One region of the Amycolatopsis sp. NBC_01488 genome, then DNA from elsewhere that is predicted to be linked to it. Evidence: riboswitches for the same ligand, from Rfam matches in the RefSeq annotation. Region 1 holds a riboswitch; the other holds the start of a gene.
The links. A riboswitch is a leader RNA that binds a small molecule or an ion and turns the genes downstream of it on or off. The one in region 1 is predicted to bind S-adenosylmethionine.
Positions count from the first base shown of each region.

Region 2: another riboswitch for S-adenosylmethionine. It lies ahead of thrC (threonine synthase); the one in region 1 lies ahead of OG738_RS26070 (aminotransferase class V-fold PLP-dependent enzyme).

Region 1 is NZ_CP109434.1:5,449,950-5,455,647, forward strand. Features, by position in the region: gene OG738_RS26050 (penicillin-binding transpeptidase domain-containing protein) at 1-305, shown strand, start outside; gene OG738_RS26055 (ArsR/SmtB family transcription factor) at 451-1,134, shown strand; gene OG738_RS26060 (potassium/proton antiporter) at 1,230-2,708, shown strand; gene OG738_RS26065 (M23 family metallopeptidase) at 2,922-3,578, shown strand; SAM riboswitch class IV at 3,662-3,776, shown strand; gene OG738_RS26070 (aminotransferase class V-fold PLP-dependent enzyme) at 3,814-5,229, shown strand; gene lspA (signal peptidase II) at 5,662-5,698, shown strand, end outside.
Region 2 is NZ_CP109434.1:5,005,072-5,010,769, forward strand. Features, by position in the region: gene OG738_RS24145 (ComEC/Rec2 family competence protein) at 1-1,572, shown strand, start outside; gene OG738_RS24150 (DUF4231 domain-containing protein) at 1,578-2,087, opposite strand; gene thrC (threonine synthase) at 2,203-3,468, opposite strand; SAM riboswitch class I at 3,482-3,615, opposite strand; gene holA (DNA polymerase III subunit delta) at 3,752-4,732, shown strand; gene rpsT (30S ribosomal protein S20) at 4,973-5,233, opposite strand; gene OG738_RS24170 (DMT family transporter) at 5,565-5,698, shown strand, end outside.

The DNA.
Region 1 (5,698 bases):
CGCCGCGGCTGTGGCACGAACTGGATACGCAGGTGGTGAAGGGCTACTCGCCGCCGCCCGCGGCGGTGCTCGGCCAGGTGCGGACGATGATGCGCGCGGTGGTGACCAGCGGAACGGGCCGCGCCGCGGCAGGCGCGGGCGCGGTGTTCGGCAAGACGGGCACGGCCCAGTTCGGCGACGGTTCGAACGCCACGGGCTGGTTCGTCGGTTACCGCGGCAACGTCGCGTTCGCGGTGGTCCTGGAGAACTCGAACGACTCGGGCCCCGCGGTCGCCCTCGCCGCCAAGTTCCTGAAGGCCCTCTGACCCAGCGGGTCGGCTCGCGTATCCAAAGGGTCGGCCCGTGAGCCGACCGTCCAGGTACGTGAGCCGATTGTGCGGGTACGTGAGCCGACCGTTCCGGTCGGAAGGTTCGGCGGCGGGCGAAGCGACGCCGCCGTACCGTGGGCGCATGGAGACGATCGCTCTCGCCGAGGTTGCCGCGGTGCTCGCCGACCCGAGCCGCGCCACCATGTGCCTCGGCCTGCTCGACGGGCGGGCCTGGACCGTCGGCGAGCTGGCCAAGGCGGCCGGGATCGCGCTCTCCACGGCCAGTGAGCACGTCACCCGGCTGGTCGACGCCGGGTTCGTCGTCCGGGTGAAGCAGGGCCGGGCCAGCTACGTCCGGATCGCCGACCCGCGCGTCGCCGAGCTGATCGAGCACCTCGCCCAGCACGCCGAGCACCGGCCGGTGAAGAGCCTGAAGGCGTCGCTGCGGGTGAAGCGCCTCGGCTTCGCGCGGACCTGCTACGACCACTTGGCCGGCGTGCTCGGCGTGGCCGTCCGCGACGGCATGCTCGCGACCGGGCTCGTCGACACGGCCGACGGGCTGACACTCACCGGCCGCGGCCGCGAAGTGCTGACCGGGCTCGGCGTGCCGCTCGCCGCCGGGCGGCGGCCGCTGCTGCGCGACTGTCTGGATTGGACGGAGCGGCGCGACCACCTCGCCGGCGCGCTGCCCGCCGCGCTGCTCGACCGGGCGGTCGACGCCGGCTGGGTCGCCCCCGACGGCCACCGCGCGGTGAAGGTGCATCCCAGCGCGGCCAAGCCGTTCGCCGCGCTCGGTGTCGATCTCGACGCCCTGAGTACGCCTTAACACACCGGGTGCCCGACTCCGGTCGGCGGTACACGAACGAGTTAACCCGACCGCTTCACTATTCTGAGTGCCCACGGCACTCGGAGGGAGGCGGCATGGACCAGCTTCCCGTGCTGCTCGGCGTCGGCGGTGTCGTGCTGCTCGCCTCCGTGCTCGCCGTGCGCGTCTCCATCCGGCTCGGCCTGCCGTCGCTGCTGCTGTACCTCGGGATCGGCGTGGTGCTCGGCGAAGCCGGCTTCGGCATCCGGTTCGACAACCCCGAGCTGACCCAGTCGCTCGGCCTCGCCGCCCTCGTCATGATCCTCGCCGAAGGCGGGCTGACGGCGCGGTGGTCGGCCGTGAAACCTTCGCTGGGCCTCGGAATCGCACTGTCCACAGTGGCCGTGGCGGTCAGCGTCGCGGTCACCGGCGCGGCCCTGCACTTCCTGCTGGGCCTCGACTGGCGGTTCGCGCTGCTGTGGGGCGCGGTGCTCGCCTCGACCGACGCGGCGGCGGTGTTCTCCGTGCTGCGCACGGCCGGGATCGGCAAACGCCTGGTCGGCGCGCTGGAGCTGGAGTCCGGCATCAACGACGCGCCGGCGTACATCGCGGTCGTCGTGCTCGCCCAAGGCACCACAGTGGACTGGACGCTGCCGCTGCTGGTGGTCTACGAGCTGGGGGCGGGCCTGGCGATCGGCCTCGCGTTCGGCTGGCTCGGCGGCGTCGCGCTGCGCCGGGCCGCGCTGCCGGCGACCGGCCTGTACCCGCTCGCGACGGTCGCGGTGTGCGTCGTGGCGTACTCGTCCGGGCAGCTGGCGCACGCGTCCGGGCTGCTCGCCACCTACGTCGCCGCGCTGGTGCTGGGCAATTCGCGGCTGCCGCACCGCTCGGACACGCTCTCGTTCGCCGAAGGGCTCGGCTGGCTGGCGCAGATCGGGCTGTTCGTGCTGCTCGGGTTGTTCGCCTCGCCGAGCCGGCTGTTCGAGACGATCGTGCCGGGCCTGGTCGCGGGCGCCGTCGTGCTGCTGCTCGCGCGGCCGATCTCGGTGGTGCTCTCGGTGCTGCCGTTCCGGTTGCCGTGGCGGGAACAGGCGTTCCTGTCGTGGGCCGGGCTGCGCGGCGCGGTGCCGATCGTGCTCGCGATGATCCCGCTCTCGGAAGGGCTCCCGGGCGCGCAACGGCTGGTCGACGCGGTGTTCGTGCTGGTCATCGTGCTGACGCTGGTGCAGGGCGCGACCCTCGGGCCGCTCGGGCGCAAGCTCGGGCTGGCCAGGAAGTCCGAGCCGCACGAGATCGAGGTCGACTCCGCGCCGCTGGACGAGCTGGGCGCCGAGCTGCTGCAGGTCCGCATCCAGCCGGGCTCGAAGCTGCACGGCGTGTACCTCTCGGAGCTGCGGCTGCCGGTCGGCGCGACGGTCAGCCTGGTCGTGCGCGAAGGCGCGGGCTTCACGCCGCAGAAGACCAGCCGGCTCCAGGAGCACGACCAGCTGCTGGTGGTCACGACGAGCGGCGTCCGCGACGACGTCGAACGCCGGCTCCGCGCGGTGGACCGGGCCGGGCGCCTCGCCCGGTGGCTGGGCGAATCGGGTCGCTAACCCGTTCGTGGTCGTGACCGATCGGACGACTTGCCCGCCGCCGATCTCCTCGTTGTCCGATCGTTGTCCGGTTCTTGTGCTGACCTCGTGATCTTCTTCCACGAGGGTGAGCTTTACTCCGCAAGATCTTCCCGATGATCCAACCTTTGGCCTACTGTGCGCTCGATCCGGTTAGTTCGAATGGGTGAGCGTTAGGTCAAAGGAGTACGCACGGTGACGAAACTGCATGGTCGTGGGGCGGTCCTGATCGCCGCGATGTCCGCGGTCCTCGGGCTGGCCGCCGCGCCGGCCGCGACCGCCGAAGTGGGTCCGTTCCCGGCGCTCGCCCTGCCGTTCAAGGCGGGTCAGCAGGTGTACTCGGCCGGCATCCACTCCGACGACGGCAGCACCGGCGTCAAGAACGCGATCGACTTCAGCCCGGCCGACCGCACCGTGCGCGCGCCGCTGGCCGGCACCGTGCACCTGCAGCACTGCGCGGGCGGCGACTGGGTGACCATCGACCACGCCGGCGGCTGGCGGACCGGGTACTACCACCTGGAGGGCATCAAGGTCACCGACGGTGAGCACGTCGAGGCCGGCGCCGAACTCGGCTCGACCGGCAACGCGCTCCCGTGCGGCGGCAGCAGCACCGGCGCCCACGTCCACTTCACGCTCTGGACCCTGCCGGACGCCCCGGCGGCGAACTGGGACGGCAAGTCGTACGCGGAGGTCTCGACCGCGGTCGCGGCGGCCAGCGGCGAGCCGGTCGACGGGAAGACCCTCGGCGGCTGGCGCTTCACCGCGGGAGCCGAGCAGTACACGGGCACCGCGACGCACCTCGCCGACAACGCGGTGACGCAGCTGCCGGGACGCTTCCGCGCCAACCCCTGACGGCCTTCACGCTGTGTGAGCGGCGTCTCAGATCGTGCGGCGGGGTTGGCCGCCGGCCGCGTTTTCGGTTACCTTCTGGCTCAGGTCATGAGTGCCAGCGCGAAGCCCCGGCTTGCTGGCCGGCAACCCTCCTACCGCGGTGGGGTGCCCCGGGTGAAGACCGGGCCGGTCGCGTCGTGCGACGGGCAAGCGCGGGCCCCTCGCCGGGGTCCCCCGGACCGCCGAGGAGGCACCGATGACTCTCGCCATCGACCGCACCAGCACGATCACCACCCTGGCCGAAGCCGGCCCACGCGTGCCGGAAACCGTCGCCGAGCCCGCTCCGACCGCACTCGGCGCCACCCCGGAAACCGTTGCCCCGCACCACATCCCGACCGTCGCCGGTGCGTCGCTGCGCGTCCCGCTCGTCACCGGTGAGACCGTCGGCTACGCCAACCTCGACCACGCCGCGAGCGCCCCGTGCCTCGACGCCGTCCGCACCAAGGTCGACGAGTTCCTGCCCTGGTACGCCAGCGTCCACCGCGGCGCCGGCTTCGCGTCGCAGGTCTCCACCAAGCTCTACGAGCGCACCCGCGACGTCCTGCGCCGCTTCGTCGACGCCCGCCGGACCGACACCGTCGTGTTCACCCGCAACACCACCGATTCCTTCAACCTGCTCGCCCGCAGCCTGCCCCGGCACACCACGGTGATCGTGTTCGACACCGAGCACCACGCCGCGCTGCTTCCGTGGCCGGGCCCGAACGTCCGCCGGATCCCGACCCCGCGGACGCGCCTCGCTGCAGTGTCCGCTGTGGACGAAGCGCTCGCGGATTCCCCGCAGGGACCGCGATTGGTCGTCGTCACCGGAGCGTCCAATGTGACCGGTGAACTGCTCCCGGTGGCGGAGATCGCCGCCGTGGCGCGCAAGCACGGCGCCCGCGTCGCGCTCGACGCCGCCCAGCTGGCGCCGCACCGCCGGATCTCGATCAAGGAGCTGGACGTCGACTACGTCGCGGTGTCCGGCCACAAGCTGTACGCGCCTTTCGGTGCCGGCGCGCTGATCGGCCGCGCCGACTGGCTGCGCGCCGCCCGGCCGTACCTCGCCGGCGGCGGCGCGACGAAGCTCGTCACCGAGGACGCGGTGGTCTGGAACACCGGCCCCGAGCGGCACGAAGCCGGCTCGCCCAACACCGTCGGCGTGTACGCGCTCGGCGTCGCGTGCGAGACCCTCGGCGAGCACTGGGACGCCGTGGTGGCGCACGAGCGGGCGCTGCTCACCCGGCTGCGCAAGGGACTCGAGGGCATCCCGGGCTGCGCCGAGCTGCGGCTGTTCGACGCAGCCGTCGACCGCGTCGGCACGGTCAGCTTCGTCGTCGACGGCTTCGACCCGGGTTGGCTGGCCGCGGTTCTTTCGGCCGAGTACGGCATCGGCGTGCGCGACGGCGCCTTCTGCGCCCACATCGCGGCCAAGCGCCTCATCGGCGTCACCGGCGGCACCGGGCAGCAGGCGGTCCGCGTCAGCCTCGGCTTGGGCAGCACCGAAGAGCACGTCGACCGCGTGGTGCTGGCATTGCGCCAGATCGTCGCGCGCGGCGCTCGCTGGGAGTACGCGAAGGCGGACGGCCGCTGGGCGCCCGTCGGCGACCCGCGTGAGCTGCCGCCGTTCTGCTGAGCACCAGCCTGGGCCGAGGGGGAGAGGGCAGCGTTTCCGGTTTCCGCTGGCACTGCTCGGGTTGGCGCAGATCGTCACGGCCGCCGCGGTTGACGTCGTTCCGTCGGCGACGCTGGGTCGGCACGCCGGCGGCCGTTCCGCTGCTGGACCTGGCCGGCGCGCTCCGGTTCCGGCTGTCCGGTGACGTGCGCGGCGCGCTCGTCGCGGCGCTGGGCCTGCTGCGTACGAGCGCAGCTGGCTCCTGGTGGCCACCGGCGTGTTCGTCCTGGTCACGGGCGTGTTCCTGCCGCCGACGGCGGGCGCGCTCGTGGCGGCGGGCGTGCTGTTCGCGGCCGCCGACGCGGCCTGACCAGTGCCGTGGACAATGGAGCGGTGAGCACCGAGCCCAGCCACTCCGAACCCGACACCGAATCCGACGCTGCCGCCGCCGAGGTGGCGCCCGAGACCGTGCAGGAGACGCCGGAAGCCC
Region 2 (5,698 bases), 440 kb from region 1:
GTCCTGCTCCTGCTGCGCTTGCTCCGGCTCGGGCCCCGGCTGTCGGCGGTGCTGGCGGGCGCCTGCCTGGCCGGGTTCCTCCTCCTGGTCGGGCCGGAGCCGAGCGTGCTGCGCGCCGGGGTGATGGCGGCGGTCGCGTTGCTGGCGCTGGCGCTGGGCCGGCGCGGCTCGGCGTTGCCCGCACTGGCTTTCGCGGTGTGCCTGCTGGTGGTGACGGATCCGGCGATGGCGACGGACTTCGGGTTCGCGCTGTCGGTGTTCGCCACGGCCGGGCTGGTCCTGATCGCGCCCCGCTGGGCCGCCGTCCTGGTGCGCCGCGGCGTCCCGCCGGGGTTCGCCGAAGGCCTGGCGATCCCGCTGGCCGCGTTCCTCGTGACGGCGCCGGTCCTCGCGGGCATGGCGGGCTCGGTGAGCCTGGTTTCGGTGCTGACCAACGTCTTGGCCGCCCCGGTGGTGGCCCCGGCGACGGTGCTCGGCGTGCTGGCGACGGTGGTCGGCCCGTGGTGGCCGGGTGCCGGGACGGTCCTGGTGCACCTGGCCGAACCGGAGGCCGAGTGGCTGATCACGGTGGCGCGGCACGGCGCGCGGGCTCCTGGCGCCGTCGTCGCGTGGCCCGGCGGCTGGACGGGCGGGCTGCTCGCCGCGGCCGTGCTCGTGGTGCTGGTGCTGGCCGCCCGGCACCGGCGCGTGCGGCTGGTCATGGCAGTGCTGGTCGTCGGGGCGCTGCTGGTCTTCGTGCCGGTCCGGGTGCTGGCGCCGGCGTGGCCACCGCGGAACTGGGCGATGGTCGAGTGCGACGTCGGGCAGGGTGATGCGGTCGTGCTGGCGACCGCGGAGCCGGGACGCGCCGTCGTCGTGGACACCGGGCCCGAGCCGGGGCCGGTGGACGAGTGCCTGCACCGGCTGTCCGTCGACCGGATCCCGCTGCTGGTGCTGAGCCACCTGCACGCGGACCACATCGGCGGCCTGGCCTCGGTCTTCGACGGCCGGGCGGTCGGCGGGATCGCCGTCGGCCCGGGCCGGGCGCCCGAGTGGGCGTGGCGCCAGGTCGCCGCGGAGGCGAAGCGGCAGGCGGTGCCGCTGGTCGAGCTGAACCCGGGGGAGCGGCTGGCGTGGCCCGGGCTGTCCCTCGACGTCCTCGGCCCGCGCTATGTCCCGGCCCGCTCGGCCGGGCAGCAGGACGGCACGACGATCAACAACAGCTCGGTGGTCCTGCGAGCGCAAACCCCGGCCGGCCGGGTGCTGCTGACCGGCGACGTCGAACTGGCGGCTCAGGCCGACCTGCTGGCCGACGTCGGAAACCTGAAGGCGGACGTACTGAAGGTTCCGCACCACGGCTCTCGCTACTCGCTGCCGACGTTCCTGGCGGCCGTGGCGCCACGGGTCGCGTTGGTGAGCGTGGGCGCGGGCAACACCTACGGCCACCCGAGTAAGTCCACAATGGACACGTTGACGGCGCTGGGTGCCCTGGTGACCCGAACCGACGTCGACGGTGACACGGCAGTGGTCGGCGACCCGGCCGGTCCGGCGGTAGCCCGCCGGGGCGAGCCGCGCGGCCCGCCGCGCCGCTGAGCGGATCATTCGACGGCGGGGTGGGGGGCGCTCTCCTGGGTTCGGCGGCCGCGTTCGGCGGTGATCCGGCGCCGGACCCATTGGCGCCCACCCTCGTCGGCGAGGTTTTCCACGCGGGCGACCAGCTCGCGGACGGCGTCCGGGCCGTCGTAAGGCGGTGACGAATGGAGGAACAATGCGGCTTCACGCTCGATCGCGTAGCCGATCTGGCTGTGCTCCACCCAGTTCTCGTGCATGCCGAACGTGGTCCGGATGCCGGTGGCGATCAGGACGAGGGCGCCCAGCGCGGCGATGACCACCGAGTCGAGGTGCGCGGCGGCGGCCACCGGGATCGCGGCCGAGCCGACGAGGGCGACGACTTCCATGACGCCGTACCGCAGCCGGTCTCGCCGGGCGCCTCTCTTGTACCACCGCCATCTCGCGATGACCGTCACCGGCAAGGCCCGGCCGTCGCGTTCGGCGGTGACCATCCAGTGCTCGGCGAGATCGCCGGACGTGTTCTCAGCCCACTTCATACCCCGAACCTCCTGGACCGCGCCGACGCCTGGCGGGTGTCGACCTTAGCGGCCCAGGGAGCGCGGAAAGGAGGTGTTGCCGGGGCGAGCCGCGTGGCCCGCCCCGGCCAGGACATCAGTAGCCGAGCGCTTCGTTCACGGCCTTGGCGGACGCCGGCACGGTCGCCTTCGGGCCGATGTGGTTCTCGACCGCGTCGAGGGTCTTGAGGCCGTCGCCGGTGATCAGGAGGACCGTGTCGGCGTCCGGGTCGAGCTTGCCCGTCTGGACGAGCTTCTTCGCCGTCGCGACGGTGACCCCGCCCGCGGTCTCGGTGAAGATGCCTTCGGTGCGGGCCAGCAGCCGGATGCCTTCGACGACCTCTTCGTCGGTGACGTCCTCGATCGCGCCGCCGGTGCGGTTGACGATGTCGAGCACGTACGGGCCGTCGGCCGGGTTGCCGATCGCCAGCGAGCGGGCGATCGTGTCCGGCTTCACCGGCTGGACCACGTCCTGGCCGGCGCGGAACGCGGCCGACACCGGCGAGCAGCCGGTGGCCTGCGCGCCGAACACCTTGTACGGGCCGGCATCCACGAGACCGAGCTGGCCCAGCTCGCGGAAACCCTTGTCCACCTTGGTCAGCTGCGAACCGGAGGCGATCGGCACGACGATCTGCGGCGGGATGCGCCAGCCGAGCTGCTCGGCGACCTCGAAGGCCAGCGTCTTCGAGCCTTCCGAGTAGTACGGCCGGACGTTCACGTTCACGAACGCCCACTTCGGGTGCTCGCCGGCCAGCTCGGTGGCGAGGCGGTTGACGTCGTCGTAGTTGCCGTCGACGGCGATCAGGTCGCCGTCGTACACCGCGGTGGTGAGGATCTTGGCGCGCTCGAGGGTCTTCGGGATCAGCACGACCGACCGCCAGCCCGCGCGGGCCGCGGCGGCGGCCGTCGCGTTGGCCAGGTTGCCGGTCGAGGGACACGCGAGCACCTCGAACCCGAACTCGCGGGCCGCGGCCAGTGCGACGGCGACCACGCGGTCCTTGAACGAGTGCGTCGGGTTGCCGGTGTCGTCCTTGACCCACACGCGCTTGAGGCCGAGCTCCTTGGCGAGGCGGTCGGCGCGGATCAGCCGGGTCGCGCCGGGCTCGGTGTTCGGGATCTCTTCGACGTTGGACGGAACCGGGAGGAGCTTCTTGTAGCGCCAGATGTTCTTGGGGCCGGCCTCGATGTCTTCGCGGCGGACGCGGCCGAAGTCGTAGGCGACCTCGAGCGGCGAGAAGTCCTCGGCGGAGACGAATTCGGGGGCGAGCGGCTGCCGGTGGCCCTCTTCCTTCGACACCAGTTCGACGGCCGGTCCGAGATCCGGGGTCTTCGTGGCGGAGGTCGTTCCGAGGGTGGCGGTCATCGCGAGGTTCCTTTCCTCATCTGCCCCGCCGAAGCGGGCCGGAATTGGCACCGTGGTCGTCAGCTACCCCGCGATCGCGGGATGACGGGCTGTACGCCGGTTGCCGGGGCTTCGTCGGGCCGTTCCCTCTGCCCCTCTGGATGAGCGGTATTCGGTTGTCGGCGCGCGCCGATCGGCGCGCTGCCTCGAGGACACCGTACGACATGGCGCTCACGCCGTGCCATGGTGGCCGCTCGACATCACCGGAGCGGGCGCACGACAGCGCAAGTGAGAGGATTCTCCCGTGACCGCGCAAGCCACCGCCCCGGCCCCGCTGCACCTGGTCCTGGGTGAGGAAGAACTGCTGATCGAGCGCGCCGTCCGCGACACGCTCGCCGCGTCCCGCGCGATCGACGCCACGGCCGAGCTGACTCGCGTCCGGGTGTCGGATCTCACAGCCCCGGAGCTGGCCGAACTCGTCAGCCCGTCGCTGTTCAGCGAGGGCCGCGTGATCGTCCTGGAGTCGGCGCAGGACATCTCGCAGGAGCTGGCCGACGCCGTCGCGTCCTACCTGAAGGACCCCGCGGACGGCGTCGTGCTGGTCATCGTGCACACCGGTGGCGGCCGCAGCAAGGCGGGCAAGACGCTCCCGGCGGCGCTGAAGAAGGCCGGCGCCGAGGTGACGGAGTGCCCGAAGCTGACCAAGCCGGCCGAGCGCGAGCAGTTCGTGCGGCACGAGGTGCGCCGGGCAGGTGGCAAGATCGATCCGGCTGGGGTCGCGGCGTTGATCGACGCCGTGGGCTCTGACCTGCGAGAACTCTCCTCGGCGGCGACGCAGCTGGTGGCGGACGCGGGCGGGAACGTCGACGCCGAGGCGGTCCGCCGGTACCACCGCGGCCGCGCGGACGTGACCGGCTTCGCGGTCGCGGAGAAGGCGGTGAGCGGCGACCGTTCGGCGGCGCTGGAGTCGCTGCGCTGGGCCATGCAGCTGGGCGTCCCGCACGTCCTGGTCGCGGACGCACTGGCCGATGCGGTCCGCACGATCGCCCGGGTCTCGGGCGCGGGCCGCGGCAACCCGAACCAGCTGGCGGGCGAGCTGGGCATGCCGCCGTGGAAGGTCCGCAAGGCCCAGGGCCAGTCCCGCGGCTGGAACCAGGACGGCCTGGCCACGGCGATGCGCGTGGTGGCGAGGCTGAACGCCGAGGTCAAGGGTGTGGCTGCGGACCCGGGCTACGCGCTGGAGCGCGCGGTCCTGGAGGTGGCGGCCGCCAAGGGCGACCGCTGACGCCGCGGCAGGCGGAACTCGCGGTGCCTACCGCGACCGGATGCGCGACCGGATGTGTGCCCGCGAGACTTGCGGTGCCCGCCGCCACCGGATGTGTGCCCGCGAGACTTGCGGTACCCATCACTTACCGGCGCGCCCCGCGAGCGACCGCCGACCCGCAGCACCGAACCCACTGCGCGAAGCACCCGGACATGAAGAAAGCCCCGGCCGAAGCCGGGGCTTTCCCAGAAATCAACCAGCTCAGAGCGCGTTGACGCGCTTGGCCAGCGCCGACTTCTTGTTGGCGGCCTGGTTGGCGTGGATGACGCCCTTCGAGACGGCCTTGTCCAGCTTCTGGGCGGCGTCGCGCTGCAGCTCGACGGCCTTGGCCTTGTCGCCGGCCTCGGCGGCTTCGCGGACCTTGCGGATCGCGGTCTTCACCGAGGACCGGATCGCCTGGTTGCGCTGACGCGCCTTCTCGTTCGTCGTGATGCGCTTGATCTGCGACTTGATGTTGGCCATCGGGCAACTCCTGTTTCACTCGGTGAGATTCGCCGCCGCGCTGAAGTGGCCCCACTCCGGAGAGCGGGTTTCCTCCATGACGGAATGCCGCACGGGCAGCGAGCGATGACTCTAACAGCCGGGCCGCGGACGTCCGGAGCCGGGAGTACCGTGGGTGACGGCAGTGCCTAGGGTTCCGTCACCGGTCCGCGCACCCCGCTTCACCCAACCAGGATCGGCGGGCCTGGTCCGAGCGGCACCATCGGCAGGCCCGGACGGCCGGTCGTTCATCTGACGGGGCAAAAGCCTGGAGGACCCGGTTTTCGCGCGCGCGAAAACCCGAAGGGGTCCCATGAACACCACCGCCTTGTCCTTCGTCCTCATCGCGGCCGTCGTGCACGCCGCGTGGAACCTCGCCGCCAAGCGGATCTCCTCCGGGGGCGCCCAGTTCGTCTGGCTCTACTACACGGCTTCGGCGGTGGTCCT